DNA from 4 places in the Kitasatospora sp. NPDC004531 genome. Region 1 is predicted to be linked to each of the others. Evidence: riboswitches for the same ligand, from Rfam matches in the RefSeq annotation. Region 1 holds a riboswitch; each other region holds the start of a gene.
What was found. A riboswitch is a leader RNA that binds a small molecule or an ion and turns the genes downstream of it on or off. The one in region 1 is predicted to bind cobalamin.
Positions count from the first base shown of each region.

Region 2: linked by a shared signal. The riboswitch ahead of ACWEMJ_RS18795 (ribonucleoside-diphosphate reductase subunit alpha) and the one ahead of ACWEMJ_RS21160 (cobalamin biosynthesis protein) in region 1 are both predicted to bind cobalamin.
Region 3: linked by a shared signal. The riboswitch ahead of ACWEMJ_RS08855 (acyl-CoA thioesterase) and the one ahead of ACWEMJ_RS21160 (cobalamin biosynthesis protein) in region 1 are both predicted to bind cobalamin.
Region 4: linked by a shared signal. The riboswitch ahead of ACWEMJ_RS03090 (HoxN/HupN/NixA family nickel/cobalt transporter) and the one ahead of ACWEMJ_RS21160 (cobalamin biosynthesis protein) in region 1 are both predicted to bind cobalamin.

Region 1 is NZ_JBSGDD010000053.1:2,403-7,149, reverse strand. It holds gene ACWEMJ_RS21180 (CU044_5270 family protein) at 106-1,161, opposite strand; gene ACWEMJ_RS21175 (RNA polymerase sigma factor) at 1,158-1,793, opposite strand; gene ACWEMJ_RS21170 (hypothetical protein) at 1,923-2,213, shown strand; gene ACWEMJ_RS21165 (hypothetical protein) at 2,215-2,709, opposite strand; cobalamin riboswitch at 2,851-2,980, shown strand; gene ACWEMJ_RS21160 (cobalamin biosynthesis protein) at 3,012-3,956, shown strand; gene ACWEMJ_RS21155 (cobyric acid synthase) at 4,156-4,747, shown strand, end outside.
Region 2 is NZ_JBSGDD010000043.1:24,577-29,323, forward strand. It holds gene ACWEMJ_RS18795 (ribonucleoside-diphosphate reductase subunit alpha) at 1-1,456, opposite strand, end outside; cobalamin riboswitch at 1,629-1,789, opposite strand; gene ACWEMJ_RS18800 (GNAT family N-acetyltransferase) at 1,880-2,377, opposite strand; gene ACWEMJ_RS18805 (helix-turn-helix domain-containing protein) at 2,495-3,466, shown strand; gene ACWEMJ_RS18810 (histidine phosphatase family protein) at 3,474-4,220, opposite strand; gene mctP (monocarboxylate uptake permease MctP) at 4,389-4,747, opposite strand, start outside.
Region 3 is NZ_JBSGDD010000013.1:76,478-81,224, forward strand. It holds gene ACWEMJ_RS08840 (flavin monoamine oxidase family protein) at 1-1,039, opposite strand, end outside; gene ACWEMJ_RS08845 (MFS transporter) at 1,366-2,610, shown strand; gene ACWEMJ_RS08850 (sulfurtransferase TusA family protein) at 2,607-2,873, shown strand; cobalamin riboswitch at 2,911-3,128, shown strand; gene ACWEMJ_RS08855 (acyl-CoA thioesterase) at 3,176-3,613, shown strand; gene ACWEMJ_RS08860 (putative Ig domain-containing protein) at 3,843-4,747, shown strand, end outside.
Region 4 is NZ_JBSGDD010000004.1:11,246-15,992, reverse strand. It holds gene ACWEMJ_RS03115 (M24 family metallopeptidase) at 1-260, opposite strand, end outside; gene rpmG (50S ribosomal protein L33) at 393-557, shown strand; gene ACWEMJ_RS03105 (type B 50S ribosomal protein L31) at 601-843, shown strand; gene ACWEMJ_RS03100 (helix-turn-helix domain-containing protein) at 894-1,472, opposite strand; gene ACWEMJ_RS03095 (EamA family transporter) at 1,589-2,434, shown strand; gene ACWEMJ_RS03090 (HoxN/HupN/NixA family nickel/cobalt transporter) at 2,442-3,530, opposite strand; cobalamin riboswitch at 3,583-3,778, opposite strand; gene ACWEMJ_RS03085 (DUF6445 family protein) at 3,858-4,550, opposite strand; gene ACWEMJ_RS03080 (Fpg/Nei family DNA glycosylase) at 4,638-4,747, opposite strand, start outside.

The DNA of each region.
Region 1 (4,747 bases):
CGCTGGGGGTGACGCCCGGGGCCCGGCGGGGCGGGACGCGAACGCCCCGCCGCGGACGTCCGGGGCGGGGCGGCGGGCGGCGGGCGGTCGCCGCCGGTGGGGCCGTCAGGCGTTGGCCTGCCCGGTGCCGGGGCGCTGCTTGTCGGCGTCGACGACCGCGCGGCCGACGATGGCGGTGCGCTCCACGACGGTGCCGGGCTTGATGCCGCCGACCTCGCGGACCTGCACGCCGCGGCTGCCGAGGTACTGGTGGCTGGTCCGGTCGAAGATCCACTCGGACCGCTCGCCGGTCTGCGGGTCCAGGCGCGCCAGGGCGATCCCGTCGCGGTCGGCGGCGTCCTGCGCGTGCTCGACCACCACCACGCCGGGGATCCGGCCGGCCGCCTCGTACAGCGCGGCGGCGAGGTCGGAGGGCACCAGCTGCTCGCGGATGACGTCGCCGATCGCGTTGAACGCCTGCTGGTCGCGGTCCCTGGGGGTGTTCGCCGTCGAGTAGGCGAACTTCAGCAGCGCGTCGGGGTCGGCGGGCTGGGCCGCGAGCCAGGCGTAGGTCAGCTCCTTGCGGGGATCGTCGCTGCCCAGCTCGACGCCGCCCTCGGCCTGGTAGCCCGGCTCGTCCAGCCGGCCCTTGGTGCCGTCGGGGGACTTCCACACCTCGCGGTCGTGCAGCGGCTGGACCCAGGTCCTGGACTCGCCGGTGTCCCCGTTGTGGCTGGAGGCCTGGAAGGACACCCGGCTCTTGATGTAGATGTACTGGCCCGGTCCGGGCCTGGGCGCGGGGCTGGTGCTCGCGGCGGCGGCGATCTCCTGGACGGTGGAGGCGAGTCGGACGGTGCTGCCCTCCTCGATCTGCACGACCGGCGCCGGGACCGGCCGCGGCGCCGCCACCGCCGTGCCGCCGGGCGAGCCGGCCAGCGAGACGACCAGGGCGAGGGCCGCGGCGGCGGCGACCGGCGCCGCGATCAGGACGGCGCGGCGCAGCGGGCGGCGGGCCGGGGCGGGGGCCGTCGCGGTGTCGGACCGGTGGATCTCGTTCATCAGGTGCTCCTCCAACAGGTGCCGGCGGTCGGCCGCCAGGCGGGGGTCGGCCGGTGCGGGCAGGAGGCGGGCGAGTTCCGCGTGGTCGAGCGGTTCGCCGCGCCGACGCGGGTTGCGGATCATCGGTGCGTCTCCTTGTGCGGCCGGGCCGCGGTGTCGCGGCTGCCCTGTACTTGTCCGGGGACCGGGAGGGGTTCCGGGTTCTTCTTCGCGGCGCGCAGTTCCTCGTCCGCGAGCTTGCGCAGGCGGGTGCGGGCGCGGGACAGGCGCGAGCGGACGGTGCCGACGGGCACGCCGAGGCCGGCCGCCGCTTCGGCGTAGCCGAGCCCGGACCAGACGCACAGCGCGAACACCTCGCGTTCGGAGCGCCGCAGGCGGGCGAGGGCCTTGCGGGCGGCCGCGAGTTCCTCGGAGTCGGCCATCCGGCCGACGAGTTCGTCCGCGAAGTCGGGGACCACGTCGGCGGCGGGCATCCGGGACATGGCCGCGCTGTGGCGGCGGGCGGCGCGGGTCGTGTTGCGCAGCACGTTCACGGCGATGCCCATCAGCCAGGGGCGCGGGCTGTCGCCCTCGTCGCGGAGTTTCCCGCGCAGACGCCAGGCCTCCAGGAAGGTCAGCGAGACCACGTCCTCGGCCAGCGCCCAGTTCCCGGTCACGCGCACGGCGTGGCGGTACACCAGCGAGGAGTGGTCCCGGAACAGGTCGCGGAACGCTTCGGGGTTCCCGGCCCGCAGCCGGGAGTGTGGATGGTTCACGTCATGCCTTGTCCGCTCGCGGGCGCCGGTTCCCGTGACCCGGGTCACCGGCCGGGGCGGCGCCGAACCGGGCTGCTCGGCGCGGCAGTTCGGGCCCCCGCTGTCATGGGCCGTCCGTACGGTGGGGCGATGACGGGCTACCGGTCGAGTGCGGCACTGCTGTCCCTGGTCGAGGCGGAACGGGGGTCGGCCGTGGAGGCGGGCGTCCGGCGGCGGATCGACTGGGCGGTGCGCACCATGGGCGACGGCCCCCGGTACGGGCGGGGCAGCCGGCTGGTGTACGTGCTGGAGGCGGTGGTGCGCCGCGCGGAGGACCGGGCGGAGACCGAACTCGCCGACCGGTTCCGGGAGTTCGCGGCGTACGCGCGCGGGGAGCTGACGCTGGACGCGCTGCGCCGGGCGGGCGGGGCCGAGGCGTAGCTCAGTGCGTCCGGCAGGCCGTGGCTTCGAACTCCGCGACGGGGACGGTGAGCGTGGCGGTGGGGCCGTAGTAGCGGACCTGTCCCGGGGTGAGCTGCGCCAGGTCCTCCGGGGTGAAGTCGACGTGCGTCGAGGTCGAGGAGTCGTCCTCGGTCCAGCCGTCGAGGAGGTAGGTGGTCCGGGCCTCCAGCGGGGCGAGCGGGCGCTCGGTCTCCCAGCCCTCGGCGGGGGCGTCCAGGGCCCAGGTGGTCAGCCCGGGCCGCAGGGCGGTGCGGGCGCTCCAGCGGCCGACGTCCTCCCGGTGGCTGCCCTCGCTGGTGGAGAGGGTCGCCCCATCGATGCGGTGGTCGCAGACCATCAGGACGCCCAGCGGGCGGCCGTCCTCGGTCACCGAGATCCCGGCGACGGCGCGGCCCGGCGCCGCGCACCCCGGGAGCGCCGCCAGCGCGGCCGCCGCCGCGACGGCCGATGCGGCCCGCCGGACCAGTTGTCGCACGGTGTCTCCCCCGGTGTCCTGCCCGTCCGTCCGGGCTCGGCCAGCAGCATAGGGCCCGGCGGAGGCCGTCCGACCTCGGCCCCCGGGTGTGACCAAGCCCTCCGGTGGCTCGGTTGACTGGTCGGAACGGGGCGTGGTGGGATCTTCGGGCCAAACGGAGGCAAGCAGAGGAAGCCGGTGCGAGTCCGGCGCGGTCCCGCCACTGTGACCGGACACCCCGCGCGGGGGTGACCGGAAGTCAGGAGACTCTGGCCCCCGTTCCGTCGATCCAGGGCGCGGACCCTGAGTGAGGACACAACGCCATGCGGGCTGCCCCGTACCTGGTGGGCGCGGTCGCGGGGTATCTCGCGGACGCCCGGCTCGGAGACCCCCGGCGCGGACACCCCGTCGCGCTGTTCGGCACCGCCGCGGGCCGGCTGGAGCGCCGGCTGTGGCGCGACCACCGCGGGGCGGGGGCCGCGTTCACGGCGATCGCCGTGGGCACGGTGGCCGTGGGTGCGACGTCGGCCGCGCGGGCCGTCCGTCGCGCTCCGCTCGCCGAGGCCGCGTTGACGGCCGCCGCGACGTTCACCGTCCTCGGCGGCACGTCGCTCACCCGGGAGGCCCGGACGATCGGACGGTCGCTCGCCGCCGGTGACCTGACGGCCGCGCGGGAGCGGCTGCCGCACCTGTGCGGGCGGGACCCGTCCGGGCTGGACGAGCAGCAGATCGCGCGGGCGGTGGTGGAGTCCGTCGCGGAGAACACCGCTGACGCGGTCGTCAACGCGCTGGTGTGGGGCGGAGTGGCGGGCGTCCCCGGGCTGCTGGCGTTCCGGGCCGTGAACACGCTGGACGCGATGGTGGGTCACAAGTCCGCCCGGCACCGCCGGTTCGGCTGGGCGTCCGCGCGGCTGGACGACGTCGCCGGGTGGCCCGGGGCGCGGCTGACGGCGCTGCTGACGGTCGCCGCGTCGGACGCGCCCGGGCGGGCCTGGCGGGTGTGGCGGCGGGACGGCTCCGCCCACCCCAGCCCGAACGCCGGCCAGGCCGAGGCCGCGTTCGCCGGTGCCCTCGGCGTCCAACTGGGCGGCACCCTGCGCTACGGCGAACGGGTCGAACACCGCCCGGTGCTGGGCGCGGGCCAGCCTCCGGTGGCGACCCGCGACATCGAACGCGCCTGCCGGCTCTCCCGCCGGGTCGGCGTGCTGGCCCTGGCGGTCACCGCCGGCGCGAGGTGGCTGGCGCTCGGGCGGGCCGGGCGGAAGTGAGTTCGCCCGACGGGGCAGGAGGTCCGTCTCCCGCACCCGCCAGCGGGGCCGTCGGCGGTGCAAGTGGCTGCGGCGTGCGGCGGTTTCGGCGTGCCGCCTTCCGCTTCGCGCAGTTCCCCGCGCCCCTGGTCTCTCGCCCTCCCGCGCCTGCTGCGCCCCCGGTTTCTTCTCTTCTCTTCTCCTCCGAAGGTGGCTGTCTGTGAGTGGTGCGTTGTTGGTGGCCGGGACGACGTCGGATGCCGGGAAGAGTGTGGTGACGGCGGGTATCTGCCGGTGGTTGTGGCGGCAGGGGGTGCGGGTGGCTCCGTTCAAGGCGCAGAACATGTCGCTGAATTCGTTCGTGACGGCCGACGGGGCGGAGATCGGGCGGGCGCAGGCGATGCAGGCGCAGGCGGCGGGGGTGGAGCCGGAGGCGGCGATGAACCCGGTGCTGTTGAAGCCGGGGGCGGACGGGCGGAGCCAGGTGGTGCTGATGGGGCGCGCCGTGGCGGAGGTGGGGGCGCTGGACTACCGGGACCGCAAGCCGGTGCTGCTTGAGCGGTCGTTGGAGTGCCTGGCCGATCTGCGGTCGCGGTTCGACGTGGTGGTGTGCGAGGGCGCGGGTTCGCCGGCGGAGATCAATCTGCGGGACCGGGACATCGCGAACATGGGTTTGGCCTCGGCGGCCCGGCTGCCGGTGGTGGTGGTCGGGGACATCGACCGCGGCGGGGTGTTCGCGTCGATGTTCGGGACGCTCGCGCTGCTCTCGGCCGACGACCAGTCGCTCGTCGCGGGCTGGTTCGTGAACAAGT
Region 2 (4,747 bases), on a different contig from region 1:
TGCGCACGGTGGCGTCCAGGCGGTCCCAGTCCATCGCGCCCAGCAGGTCGTCCGCCGAGGCGCCCGGGGCGACGTGCGCGCCCAGGTTGACCGAGCCCAGGTTGCAGACCGCGGTCTCGGAGTCGTCGGTGACCTCCAGGATCTCGGTGCACAGGTTGGAGGAGTGCACCGTGCGGCCCGGCAGCGCGGTCTGGTTGGCGGCCCGGTTGGAGGCGTCCTTGAAGGTCATCCAGCCGTTGCCGGTCTGCGCCAGGGTGCGCATCATCCGGGCGTACAGGGTCTGCGCGGGGATGGTGCGGACGGCCTTGCCGGCCTGCTCGGCCTTGCGGTAGGCCTCGTCGAACTCCTCGCCCCACAGGTCGACCAGCTCGGGGACGTCCGCCGGGGAGAACAGCGACCAGTCCTGGTCGGCGTTCACGCGGCGCATGAACTCGTCCGGGATCCAGTGCGCCAGGTTCAGGTTGTGGGTGCGGCGGGCCTCTTCGCCGGTGTTGTCGCGGAGCTCCAGGAACTCCTCGATGTCGGCGTGCCAGGTCTCCAGGTACACGCAGGCCGCGCCCTTGCGCCGTCCGCCCTGGTTGACCGCCGCCACGGAGGAGTCCAGGGTGCGCAGGAACGGGACGATGCCGTTCGACTTGCCGTTGGTGCCGCGGATCAGCGAGCCGCGGGAGCGGATCCGGGAGTAGGACAGGCCGATGCCGCCGGCGTGCTTGGACAGCCGGGCGATCTGCGCGTAGCGGTTGTAGATCGAGTCCAGGTTGTCCAGCGGCGAGTCCAGCAGGTAGCAGGAGGACATCTGCGGGTGCCGGGTGCCGGAGTTGAACAGCGTGGGGGAGCTGGTCAGGTACTCCAGGCGGCTCATCAGCCGGTAGAGCTCGGCCACCTCCAGCACCGACTGCTCGGAGTCGCCGACCGCCAGGCCCGCCGCCACGCGCAGCAGGAAGTGCTGCGGGGTCTCGACCACCTTGCGGGTGATCGGGTGGCGCAGCAGGTAGCGGGACTGCACGGTGCGCAGGCCGAAGTACTCGAAGCGGTCGTCGGCGGAGTCGTCGATCAGCGAGTCGAACAGCGCGGCGTGGGCGGCGACCAGCTCGGCGGTGGCGTCGCCGATCAGGCCCTCGGCGTGGCCGACGGCGATCGAGGCGGAGAACGAGGTGACGCCCTGTGTGGCGGCCTCGTCGGCGATCTCCATCGCCAGCAGGCGGGCGGCCAGCTTCGAGTACTGCGGGTCCTCGGCGATCATCGACGCGGCGGCCTCCACGGCCAGCCCCCGCAGCTCGGCGAAGTCCGAGCCGGCGTGGCGGCCGCGCAGCGCGGCGGCGGCGACGTGGCCGGGGTCCACCTGGGGGAGGTCGGTGCTGCGGTCGGTGAGCAGCCGAAGCAGCGCCGCACCGGGGTCGGTGAAGGCGACGGGGGCACCCTGGGACGGCAGGGTGACTGAGGCGGCGACGGTCAAGGCGCACTCTCTCCTGTGGCGGCGACGGACGTGGCTCGGGGTGTCCGGTGGCACACGGGAGACAGGGGAGGACGGCACGCCGAAAACGCTCGATCGGCGCGCGAATGACCCACCCCCGGCCCGCCCGCGAGGCCGGACGGCAAAACAGTGCTGCATGGCGTCTGCGGGGATGCCGTGTCGCACACCGTCAGCAGGTCCTCGGACTGCGCGGGCGTCGCTACAGCCCGCTCACCGTTGCGGGGCAGTCCCGGATTCGCACCGGGTTCCCCTGCTTCGACAGCGAGGTCGAGCATACATGTTGTGGCGGCTGGAGCTGGCGGCACCAGATGTAGTAGCGCGTGTCGCGTCGTGGTGCCGCGCGTAGACAACGGGAACCGCGCCGGAGCCGTCGGGGAACCCCCGCGAAACCGCCGCGAAACCGCCTCAGAACCGCATCGTGTAGACCATCAGGTCCACCCCGGGGGCCGCCGTCCAGTCCCGTTCGGGGGTGCGGAGGAAGCCCAGAGCATCGTAGATCCGGTGCGCCGCGGTCATCGCCGGCCGGGTGGAGAACGCCATCCCGGCCAGGCCGAGTTCCCGGCTGCGGGCGATCGCCGCGGACACCAGCGCCCGGCCGACGCCGCGCCCGCGGGCCGCCGCGCCGACCGCCAGCATCCGGATCTCGCCCTCGTCCGGGCGCGCGATGTCCGCCCACGCGGTGCCGCCCGTCGCGAAGGTCACACAGCCGAGCACCGGCCCGCCCGCGCCGTCCACGGCGACCAGCAGCTCGGCCTCCCGGTTGCGCCGCGCGGCGTCCCGCAGGAGCTCGACGTAGTCGGAGTCGGGGCGGGTGTGGCCGTCGCCGACGAAGGCTTCGACGCTCACCTCCCCGGCTCCGGCGAGGTCGTGGTCGAGGGCGCGGCGGACGATCGGGGAGTGCATCCGGACAGTGTGCCGGACGGCCCGCGGCGCCGGTCGGCCAGGTCCCGGTGACGTTCCGCCGCAGCCTGGCAGGAACACGCGGTTGCCCCGACATCCTGCCACTGCCATGCTGGCCGGGTGCTGAGGAACGTCGCGGCGGTCGTGCTGGAGGAGGTCCACCCCTTCGAACTGGGCGTGGCCTGCGAGGTGTTCGGCCTGGACCGCGGCGACTGCGGCCTGCCGGTGTACGAGTTCGGCCTGGTCGGCGACCGGCCCGGGCCGATGCGCACCCACGCCGGCTACGACGTCCACGTCCCGTACGGCCCGGAGCGGATCGCCGAGGCCGACCTGGTGATCGCCACCGCCACCGGCATCCGCGAGCACTACCCCGAGGCCCTCTGCGAGGCGCTGCGGGCCGCGTACGCGCGCGGCGCGTACCTGCTGTCGATCTGCTCCGGCAGCTTCCTGCTCGGCGCCGCCGGCCTGCTCGACGGGCGGCGCAGCACCACCCACTGGCGGCACGCCGAGCTGATGGCCGAGCGCTTCCCGCTGACCACCGTCGAACCCGACGTGCTGTACGTGGACGACGACCCGGTGATCACCTCGGCCGGCACCGCCGCCGGCATCGACGCCTGCCTGCACCTGGTGCGCAAGGTGCAGGGCGCCGAGGTGGCCCGGGAGATCGCCCGCCGGATGGTGGTCGCCCCGCACCGCGACGGCGGGCAGGCCCAGTTCGTCAACCGCCCGCTGCCGGCCGGCGGCGACTCGCTGGCGGGCACCCTGGAGTGGATGCGCCGCCACCTGGAGCGCGAGACCAGCGTGGACGACCTCGCGCGGCACGCCCACATGTCCCCGCGCACCTTCGCCCGGCGCTTCCAGCAGGAGACCGGCACCACCCCGCACCGCTGGCTGACCGGCCAGCGGGTGCTGTTCGCGCAGCGCCTGCTGGAGTCCACCGACGAGAGCGTGGACGCCGTCGCCGCCCGCTGCGGCTTCGGCAACGCCGCCACCCTGCGGCACCACTTCGGCCGCCGGGTCGGCACCACCCCGCAGGCCTACCGGCGGGCCTTCGGCGGCCCCGGCCGGAAGGCCGGGCTCCGCGCGGGCTGACGGTCGGTCAGGACAGGTGCCCGGTCTGGTTCCAGCCGGACGGGCGCAGCCGGCCCTCGCGCGCCCGCCACACGCTGGTCGAGCAGTTGGCGACCGGCGGCAGCGCCAGCAGCTCCTCCTCGCCGAGGCGGTCCAGCACGTGACGCAGCATCAGCACCGTGCAGTCGTGCGCGACCAGCAGCACCGGGCGGCCCGCCTCCTCCTCGCCCAGGTCGCGCAGCAGGCCGCGCACCCGCAGCGCCACGTCCAGCCAGGACTCGCCGCCCGGCGGCCGGTAGTACAGCTCGCCCATCCGCCGGCGGCGCTCCGCCTCGGCGGGGTGGTCGCGTTCGATGGCGGCCTTGGTGAGCATCTCCAGCACGCCCAGCTCGCGGTCGCGCAGCCGCTCGTCGTACCGCACCGGCAGGCCCACCGGGACGGCGCCCAGGCCGGACGCCTGGGCCAGGGCGATTCTCGCGGTCTCCACCGTTCGCACGTACGGGGAGCACCACACCGAGCGGGGCCGGTCGGCGGGCGGCAGGGCGGCCCACCAGCGGCCCAGGTCGACGGCCTGGGCCTGGCCGCGCATGGACAGCGGGATGTCGGCGTCCCGGCTGGTGATCGGGACGGTCAGCGCACCGGTGGAGTCCGCGTGCCGGAACTCCACGTTGGCCGTGGACTCGCCGTGCCGGGTGGCGATCAGCACCGACGGCAGCCGCCGTCCGCCGTCGGTCTGGGTGCGGTGCCCGGTGCGTACCGTGGTGAGGTCGGTCATTGGCGGTGGCTCCCCGTTGTCGGTGCTGCGTCGGTGGTGCTCGTCTTCTCCCCGGTCTCTCCCGAAAAAGGCGGTCATAACAGATGATCGCGCCGTCACCCGGGTGTCGATCGAGGCAACGGCGCGACCCAAGGGCGCATTCGGGGGCGAGTTGCGCCCCCGCACGCGTCAGTGCGCCAGCGTGGGCTGCGGGGCCCGCTCCACGGCCTCGTCGCCGGCCTCCGCGGAGTAGTCGGCCTTCGAGGTCTCGTCGGTCCCCTCCGGGGCCTTCACGGCCCGCAGCACCAGCGTCAGCACCACCGCGACGAGCAGGTTCAGCACGAACCCGGTCAGGCCGATGTACCCGACCTCCCCGAGCACCGGGATCTGCGCCGCCGACCCGCCGAAGTGCTTGGTGGCCGCCGACGAGATCCCGTACGCCTTCCAGGTGCCGTAGACCATGCCGACCGCCCAGCCGGCCAGCAGCGCCCAGCGGTGGAACCAGCGGGTGAACAGGCCCGCCACCAGCGCCACCGCGGTCTGCAGGA
Region 3 (4,747 bases), on a different contig from region 1:
GCGCGTCGGTGCCGGCGCTGAACTCGAAGTAGGTGACGGACGGGTTGATGTCGCCGGCGTCGAACACCGAGTGCAGGAAGCCGTAGGACAGCCGGCTGGTCAGGTTCTCCAGCGTGCCGACCGCCTGGATCTGGGCGTCGCTCCAGCCCTCGCCCTCCTGCAGGTAGCGCAGCAGCGAGTAGCCGTCCATGTCGTACAGCAGGTCGGCCATGCCGGTGACCCGCTCCTCGATCGGCTTGTCGGTCCAGCTGCCGTCGGGGTTCTTGACCATGGTGTAGGCGCGGGCGGTGTCCAGGGCCCGGTCGAAGGCCGCCGCGGTGGTCTGGCCGCTGTCCCAGCCGAAGCTCTTGTTGATCGGGCCCGGGTCCGCGCTGTACTCGGCCTTGGTGACGGTCTGCCCGTTGACGTGCACGAACCGGCCGCCGAGACCCTTCGGCGCGCTGTACGGCGGGGCCTCGCCGCTGGCGAACTCCTCGCCGGTCCACGAGGTGTACACCACCCGCGAGTCGTGCGAGACCTCGTCCGGCTCCGGCGGCAGGTCCACGATGTCGAACGGGCGGCGCGGCACCTTCAGGTGGTCGGCCAGCGCGAGGGTCAGCACGTGGCTGGACGGGATGCGCATCGCGCCGGCCTCCGCGTGCAGGCGCGGGTCCTGCCACACCTCGCCGCGGAAGGTCTTCACCCGGCCGCCCACCCGGCTGCGGTTGGCCTCCAGCACCCGCACCTTGTGGCCGGCCGCCTGCAGCAGCCGGGCGCACACCATGCCGGCCACGCCCGCGCCGACCACCACGACGTCGCGCGCCTCGGTCTGCTTCAGGCGCTGACGTCCGGTCAGCAGCTTCAGATACTGGAGTGTCAGGTCGTTGTGGTCGGCGTCGGTCAGCAGGATCCGGCGCGCCATGATCAGCGCCGCCTCCCGCCGCGCCGGGTCCGGCGGAAGCGGGTCCGCCGCACGAGAAGTACCGGCCCCCGGGCCGGCCAGGGCGGCGGCCGTCACCGCGCCGCCGGAGGCAAAGAGCAGTCCGCGTCGAGAGATCACCGCCCCACCCTGGCAGCGCCCCGCCCCCGACGCGTCCATTCCGCCCACCCACCCTCGGACCATCACCCGCACGGGGGGCGCGCACCCGTTCACCGGGCGCGCCATGCCCCTGAGGGCGCGCCCGGCGCTCGTTCGGCCGGGTCGAATATGGTATTCCACGAAACTTTGGAGAATCGAGGAGAGCCGTGAACCCCGAGACCAGCGCCGCCGCGCCGCCACCCGCCGACCGCGCCGGAACCGCCGACCGCACCGACCGCGCCGGAACCGCCGACCCCACCGGCCGCACCGACGCCGCCGATCCCGCCGCGCTCGCCGCCGATCCCGCCGTGCTCGCCGCCGACCCCGCCGTGCAGCAGCGCATCCTGCGCGTGCTGGTCACCTCGCAGATCCTCAGCGGCGCGGGCCTCGCCGCCGGCATCACCGTCGGGGCGCTGCTCGCGAAGGACATGCTCGGCAGCACCGGGCTGGCCGGGCTGCCCAGCGCGCTGTTCACCGCCGGCAGCGCGCTCTCGGCGATCGTGGTCAGCCGGATATCCGCCGCCCGCGGCCGCCGCCCCGGACTCGCCCTCGGGTACGCCACCGGCGCCGTCGGCAGCGCCGGCGTGATCGTCGCCGCCGCGCTCGACAACGCCGTCCTGCTGTTCCTCGCGCTGTTCGTCTACGGCGCCGGAACCGCCACCAACCTCCAGGCCCGCTACGCCGGCGCCGACCTCGCCGCCCCCGGGCGCCGCGCCCGGGCGATCTCCACCGTGCTGGTCGCCACCACCCTCGGCGGCGTCCTCGGCCCCAACCTGGCCGCCCCCACCGGCGTCCTCGCCCACGCCCTGCACCTGCCCCGCCTCGCCGGACCGTTCCTGCTGGCCGGCCTCGCCTACGCCGCCGCCGCACTCGTCCTCGCCGCCCGACTGCACCCCGACCCGCTGCTGCTCGCCCGCGCCGCCGCGACCGCCGCCGAGGCCCCGGCCGACGACCGGGCCGCCGACCCCGCCGCCGACGCCGCGGCCACCGCCCGCATCCGCAACCGGGTCCTGCTCGGCGCCCAGGTGATGGTGGTCACCCAGATCGTCATGGTCGGCGTGATGACCATGACGCCCGTGCACATGCACGACGCCGGACAGGGCACCGCCGCCTCCGGCTTCGTCATCGCCCTGCACGTCGCCGCGATGTACCTGCCCTCCCCGCTCACCGGACGCCTGGTCGACCGCCACGGCCCGCTCGCCGTCGCCGCGGCCGCCGGCCTCACCCTGCTCGCGGCCGGACTGCTCGCCGCCGCCGCCCCCGCGCAGACCGTCCCGCTGCTGGCCCTCGCCCTCGTGCTGCTCGGCCTCGGCTGGAACTTCGGCCTGGTCTCCGGCACCGCGCTGCTCACCGACGCCGTCCCGCTCGCCAACCGCGCCAGGACCCAGGGCGCCGTCGACGTGGCCATCGCCGTCTCCGGCGCCACCGCCGGCCTCGCCTCCGGCGTCGTCGCCGACCTGGCCGGCTACTCCGTCCTCGCCCTCGGCGGCGGCCTGGTCGCCCTGCTGATCCTCCCCGCCCTCGCCACCGCCGCCACCCGGAGCCGACGATGACCCGACTCACGGTCGACGGGCGGGGCCTGCTCTGCGTCACCCTGCTGCTGCGCCTGCGCGCCGCGATCGCCGACGCCCCCGCCGGCACCCTCGTCCACGTCCGCGCCACCGACCCGGCCGCCCCGCTCGACCTCCCCGCCTGGTGCCACCTCACCGGCCACCACTACCTCGGCCCCGTCGACGACGACACCTACGCCCTCCGCCTGACCGCCACCCCCGCCCCCACCCGCCCCGACGCCCCCTGGCACCGCCCGGCCGACTGACCCGGGCGGCCCCGTCGGGAGCACTTCGGGCGGGGATATAGGCTGGTCACGCAGCGGTTCGCCCCGTCCACGCCTGGGCGGGCGCGTCGCAAGAGGGAACCTGGTGGGAGTCCAGGACTGCCTCGCAGCGGTGAGCGGGAACGACCGCCGTCACACGCACTGGACCCGATCGGCCCGGGAAGCGACGGCCAGTAGGAAGACCCTGCACGGGACAAGCCCGCGAGTCCGAAGACCTGCCGCCGCCCGCAGCGCCCACCGGCGTGGCGGAAATCCCAAGTCGCGACTCGCGAAGGAGAGTTGACGTGGCAGATCAGACCGCAGCAGCTGTGATGTCCGCCGCAAAGCCGGTGGAGGCGTCGCAGGTGACGCTCGCGCACATCATGAGCGAGCACGACACCAACCTCTACGGCACCATCCACGGCGGCGTGGTGATGAAGCTCATCGACGACGCCGCCGGCGCGGCCGCCGCCCGGCACGCGGAGGGTCCGGCCGTCACCGCCTCGGTGGACCGGATGGACTTCCTGGCCCCCGTCCGGGCGGGCGACCTGCTCACCGCGCACGCCGAGCTGGAACGGGCCGGCCGCACCTCGATGACCGTCCGGGTCACCGTCTCCGCCGAGCGCTGGAACGCCGCCGGCCCGCTCACCCGGGTCGCCACCGCGCGGCTCACCTTCGTGGCGATCGACGCCGAGAGCCGTCCGCGCCCCGTCCCGGCCCTGCTCGCCCCCGCGGCCGCCTGACGATCCGTCGCCCTCCCGTGTGCCCGCAGCGCCGTCCGACCCGGTGCTGCGGGCACACGGCTGTCCGGCGGCGCTACGTGATCACTCTCACGCCGGACAAATCGCCCCATCGCGGACGGCGCGTGATCGACATGTTCCGTTCAAGCTCCGATTACCCCACCATGGCAGCGTGTGCCCGCCTACGCGCGTAGCGCACCCCATGGTTCCTGTGGTTCGAGGAGATTGACAGATGATCAGAACGTGGAAGGCCGCCCGTCCGCTGGCCCTCGCCGCCGCCGCGCTGGTGGCGGCGGCCGGTGCGAGCGCCGTCCCGCAGCACGCCCACGCGGCCGGCCCCGAGGCCGCCCCCCGGGCCGCCGCGGCCGCCGCCCCCAAGCGTGTGCTGTTCGACAACTCCAAGGCCGAGACCGCGGGCAACGCGGACTGGATCATCTCCACCAGCCAGCCCGACCCGCTGGCGCAGAACGCCAACCCGACCTCCGAGACCAGCTGGACGGGCGCCATCTCGGCCTGGGGCGTGGCCCTGCAGAAGGCCGGCGGCTACAGCCTCAAGACGCTGCCCGCCGGCAGCACCATCACCTACGGCACCGGCGGCGCGCTCGACCTCGCCAACTTCGACGAGTTCGTGCTCCCCGAGCCCAACGTGCGCCTCAGCGCCGCCGAGAAGACCGCCGTCATGACCTTCGTGCAGAACGGCGGCGGGCTCTTCCTGATCTCCGACCACACCGTCAGCGACCGCAACAACGACGGCTGGGACTCGCCGGCCATCATCAACGACCTGCTGACCAGCAACGGCGTCGACAACACCGACCCGTTCGGGTTCTCCGTCGACCTGCTGAACATCACCACCGACAACCCGCGGGCGATCTCCTCCGCCGGCGACCCGGTCCTCAACGGCCCGTTCGGCACCGTCACCGGCTCCATCATCCGCAACGGCACCACCTTCACCCTCAAGCCCGCCGACAACCCGAACGTCAAGGGCCTGCTCTACCGCACCGGTTACAGCGGCAACACCGGCGCGGCCTTCGTCACCTCCACCTTCGGCAAGGGCCGGGTCGCGATCTGGGGTGACTCCTCGCCGGTCGACGACGGCACCGGCCAGTCCGGCAACACCCTCTACGACGGCTGGAACGA
Region 4 (4,747 bases), on a different contig from region 1:
ACGGCGGCGTCCGTCTCGGCGGGCACCGGCAGCCGGGCGACCTCCTCGTCCACCTCGCGCTCCACCGCCTCCTCGGGCGGCAGGTCCTCGGGCAGCGCGAGCACCGCGCGTTCGCGGGTGAGCAGCAGCGCGGCGCCGCACGGCGGGCAGCCGGTCAGGTAGCGGACGTTCGCGGCGCGCGTGATCAGCGCGGCGTCGGCCCCGGAGGCGCTGCAGTACTCGCGGAGGCGTTCGCGTCGGGCGGCGTGCGCGTCGGACATGCTCCGAGCCTACGAACGGGGCACGGGGGCCGCCCGTCGGGACGGGCCCGATCGGTGGCGGGAATGCGGCGGGGCGGGCCCGTGTTGTGGCCACATGAAAACGGCAATCGTTGCCGGGAGTGGAGGTTCGAGATGGCACGCAGCGAACTGAGGCCAGTGATCACCCTCCGGTCGACCGCGGGCACCGGCTTCAGCTACGTGACCCGCAAGAACCGGCGGACCAACCCCGACCGGATCGTGCTGCGCAAGTTCGACCCGGTGGCCGGGCGGCACGTGGAGTTCCGCGAGACCCGCTGACCGTCCGATTCGTCCCGTTCGAGGCATCCAGGAGGAGGAGCAGATGAAGCAGGGAGTGCACCCCGAGTACCGTCCGGTGGTTTTCCGGGACAAGACGGGCGGCCTGTCGTTCCTGACCAGGTCCACCGCGACGAGCGGGCGGACGGTCGAGTGGACGGACGGGCGGGAGTACCCGGTGGTGGATGTGGAGACGTCCTCCGCGAGCCACCCGTTCTACACCGGCAAGGCCCGCCTGCTGGACACCGCGGGCCGGGTGGAGCTGTACCGGCGCAGGTACGGCCTCTGACAGGCATGCGCCGAAGGGCCCCGGGAGCCTCCCGGGGCCCTTCGGCGTGCTCACTTGCCGGGCGGCGGCGGGACGGACACCACCAGGGTGAGCCGGCAGTCGGTGTCGCCCTCGTTGCGGTAGCCGTGGGCGGCGGCGGCCTCGTAGGAGGCGGTGCTGCCGGCCGGGACGCGGTGGGTGCGGCCGTCCAGCAGCAGGGTGAGTTCGCCCTCGTCGACCCGGGCGATCTCCACGGTGCCGGGCGGGTGCGGGTCGGAGGCGTGCTGCTCGCCGGGGCGCAGGTGCCAACTCCACAGCTCCAGCGGGCCGGGGGCCTCGATGCCGTTCAGCAGGACGCCGCTGCCGCCGTCCGGGCCGGCCCACAGCCGCACGGCCTCCTCGGCAGGGACGATCCGCACCACCGAGGTCTCGTCGTAGTCGAGCAGCCGGGCGATCGAGACGCCGAGCGCGTCGGCGAGGCGGACCACGGTGCCGACGGACGGGTTGGTGCGGGCCTGCTCGATCTGGACCACCATGCCGCGGCTGACGCCCGAGCGGGCCGCGAGGGCGTCCAGGGTGTGGCCGCGGTCGGTGCGCAGCCGTTTGAGGTTGCGGGCGAGGGCCTGGGTGACGACGTCGGGTTCCGGCACGCTTGAGTCCAATATTTTAGTTGGGGCGGTTCATTCGGTTGAACTATGCTGCGACCGCTCGACAGATCCACCGACTGTACTGCGGAGTCCACCATGCTGACCCCTCCCGCGCTCTCGTGAGCGCCGCCCTCGCCCTGTTCGCCAGCCTGCTGTGGGGCGTCGCCGACTACGGCGGCGGCGCGATCACCCGCCGGCTTCCCGCACTCGGCGTCGTGGTGCTCTCGCAGACCGCCGCCGCCCTGGTGCTGACCGTCGCCGTCACCGCCACCGGCGGCTGGTCGGACGCCGGGCCCGCGCTCTGGTACGCCGTCGCGGCCGGGGTGATCGGGCCGGTGGCGCTGCTCGCCTTCTACCGGGCGCTGGCGCTCGGGCCGATGGGCGTGGTCTCGCCGCTGGCCACCGTCGGCGTGCTGGTGCCGATCGGCGTCGGCCTGTTCCTCGGCGAACGGCCGGGCGCCGTCCAGGCGTTGGGCATCCTGGTGGCGATCGCCGGGGTGGCGCTGGCGGGCGGCCCGCAGCGCGGCGGGCCGGCCGTCGGCCGCCGGGTCCTGATGCTCACGCTGTCCGCCGCGTTCGCGTTCGGCGCGGTGCTCGCACTGATCGGGCACGCGAGCGCCGGCGGCGGCCTGCTGCTGATGCTGTGCGTCCAGCGGCTCACCAACGCCGTGGTCGGCATCGGCATGCTGGCCGCCGCCGCCCGCCGCGAGCCCCTCGACCTGCGCGGCGCCGCCCGCTCGCTGCCCGCGCTGACCGCCGTCGGCGTCGCCGACGTCGCCGCGAACGGCATGTACGCCGCCGCCACGCACCGGGGCTCGGTCGCCGTGGCGGCCGTGCTGGCCTCGCTCTACCCGGTGGTGACGGCGCTGATGGCGCGCGGCCTGCTCAAGGAGCGGCTGCTGCGCGTCCAGGTGGTCGGGGCCGGCCTGGCAGTGGCCGGCACCCTGATCCTGGCGGCAGGTTGACGGAGCGTCAGGACGCCCCGGCGAAGGCCCTGGAGCGCCGGGCGATCCGCCAGTAGCCGATCGCCGCCGCCCACACCACCACGAACAGGCCGACGATCACGAAGCCCACGTTGTCCAGGCCGAGTCCGGCGATCCAACTGGACACCGGGTCGTCGAGGTCGAACTTGTCGTGCAGCACCGCGACCAGCTCGATGGTGCCGATCACGAAGGCCACCGCGATCGACAGCCCCGTGATGGTCAGGTTGTAGTACACCTTGCGGACGGGGTTGGAGAACGCCCACTGGTAGGCGAAGTTCATGAACGTGCCGTCCAGCGTGTCGAACAGGCTCATCCCGGCCGCGAACAGCAGCGGCAGGCAGACGATCGCGTACCAGGGCAGGCCGGAGGCCGCGCCGGAGCCCGCCATCACCATCAGCGTGACCTCGGTGGCGGTGTCGAAGCCCAGCCCCAGCACCATCCCGACCGGGAACATCTGGCCGGGCCGGGTGATCGACCGGGTCGCCCGGCCCAGCACCCGGGCCAGGAAGCCCCGGGAGTTCAGGTGCTTCTCCAGCTCGGCCTCGTCGAACTGGCCGGCCCGCATCGCCCGGAACACCCGCAGGATGCCCAGCAGCGCCACCAGGTTGAGCGCCGCGATCAGGTAGAGGAACGCGCCCGAGGCGGTGGTGCCGATGGTGCCCAGCACCTGGTGGGTGGTCGAGTCCTCGTCCATCAGGGTGCCCGCCAGCGCGGCGCCGCCGGCCACCAGCGCCGCCATGATCACCACCATCGAGGAGTGCCCGAGGGCGAACCAGAAGCCCACCGAGACCGGTCGGCGGCCGTCCGCCATCAGCTTGCGGGTGGTGTTGTCGATCACCGCGATGTGGTCGGCGTCGAAGGCGTGCCGCATGCCCAGGGTGTACGCCGTCACACCCAGGCCGACACCGAACACCTGGGTGCCGACCTGGTACTTCTCCGGCACCACCAGCAGCAGCAGCGTCCCGAACGCCACCACGTGCAGGGCCAGGATCACCGCCATCAGGCCGGCGGTGCGCAAGGTGTCCTCGCGCCGCCAGCGGAAGGAAGGCAAAGGGGAGCCCGGGACGTTTCCGGGCATGGTCGAATCGGACGCGGTCATCCGCGCATCACGCTCCAGCACCTCGTGGATCACTTCGTGAGATGCCGTGGCCGGTCTCCTGGCTGACGGGGTGTTCGGCGTCGGCGCCCGGCCTTCCCGGCCGCGAGCGGCCAGTGGCACGAGGTGGGAGCCGACGACTCCCCGATCACAGTGGCGAGGGCCGCTCCGGACTCCTGTGACGAGCACAGTGCACCGGCTTCCCGAACACCACGGCCCGCCCACCGTAGAGGCGCTCCCCCCGCAGCGGCAAGACGGCGCCGTCACCCAGGTGTCGAAGATCACCCCGCCCGGCGGGCCGACCGACCGTCAGGCCATCCAGAAGAACACGCAGGTCATCCGCTTCTCCTCCAGCGTGGCGCCGTAGTACTCGGTGGCGGTGTGCATCAGGTTCGCGGTGTACAGCAGCAGCCGGTTGTAGCGGTGCGGCACGGCCAGGTCCTCGGTGAACGAGTCTGGCGGGACGAAGCGGGTGCCCAGCGCGTCCACCAGGTTGTTGTGCGGGGCGACCACGCTGTTCCCGCCGAGCCGGCCGCCCGGCAGGCTCTGCCGGTAGAAGCTCGTCCCGCAGCGCTTCGGCACGTTCGGGTTCAGGTACAGCACGGCCGCGTACCGGCACAGCGCACGCGAATCGGTGTGCGGACGCGGCTCGCACTCCCCCGCGCCCACCACCTGCACGCAGTTGTGGTTGAACGTCCCGCCCTCGGCCTCGCCCAGCGCCCACACCCGGGGCACCCCGACAGTCTCCCGCACCAGCTTCTCGACGTGCGCCAGCTCCTCCGGCTCCAGCCCGGGCATCGCCCGCAGCCCCGGCCACGACTCCGGCTTGTGCGGGTACCCCTCGTCCCAGTCGCCCCGGGCCAGGTGCCGGGCCCGCACCGCGTCCGGATCGGGCAGCACGTCGTCCAGCACCCAGTAGTCGCGCCCCCTGGTGGGCTTGCGGTACGGCAGAACAGGAAGAGCCGGGGCCGGACGCGCCCCCCGGAACGGTTGAACGGGCATGACCCCGACAATAAGAGCGCGCCCCGGGGCCCTCGCCCAAACCCCGGTCAATCTTCCGTCAAGGCTTCGCCACTCGGTGACGCAGCGTCATGACTGCTGGCAGCGCGGGCACCAGAACAGGTTCCGGGACGCCAACTCCTCCGTCCGCACCGGGGTTTCGCACACCAGGCACGGCTGGTCCTGCCGCCGGTACACGT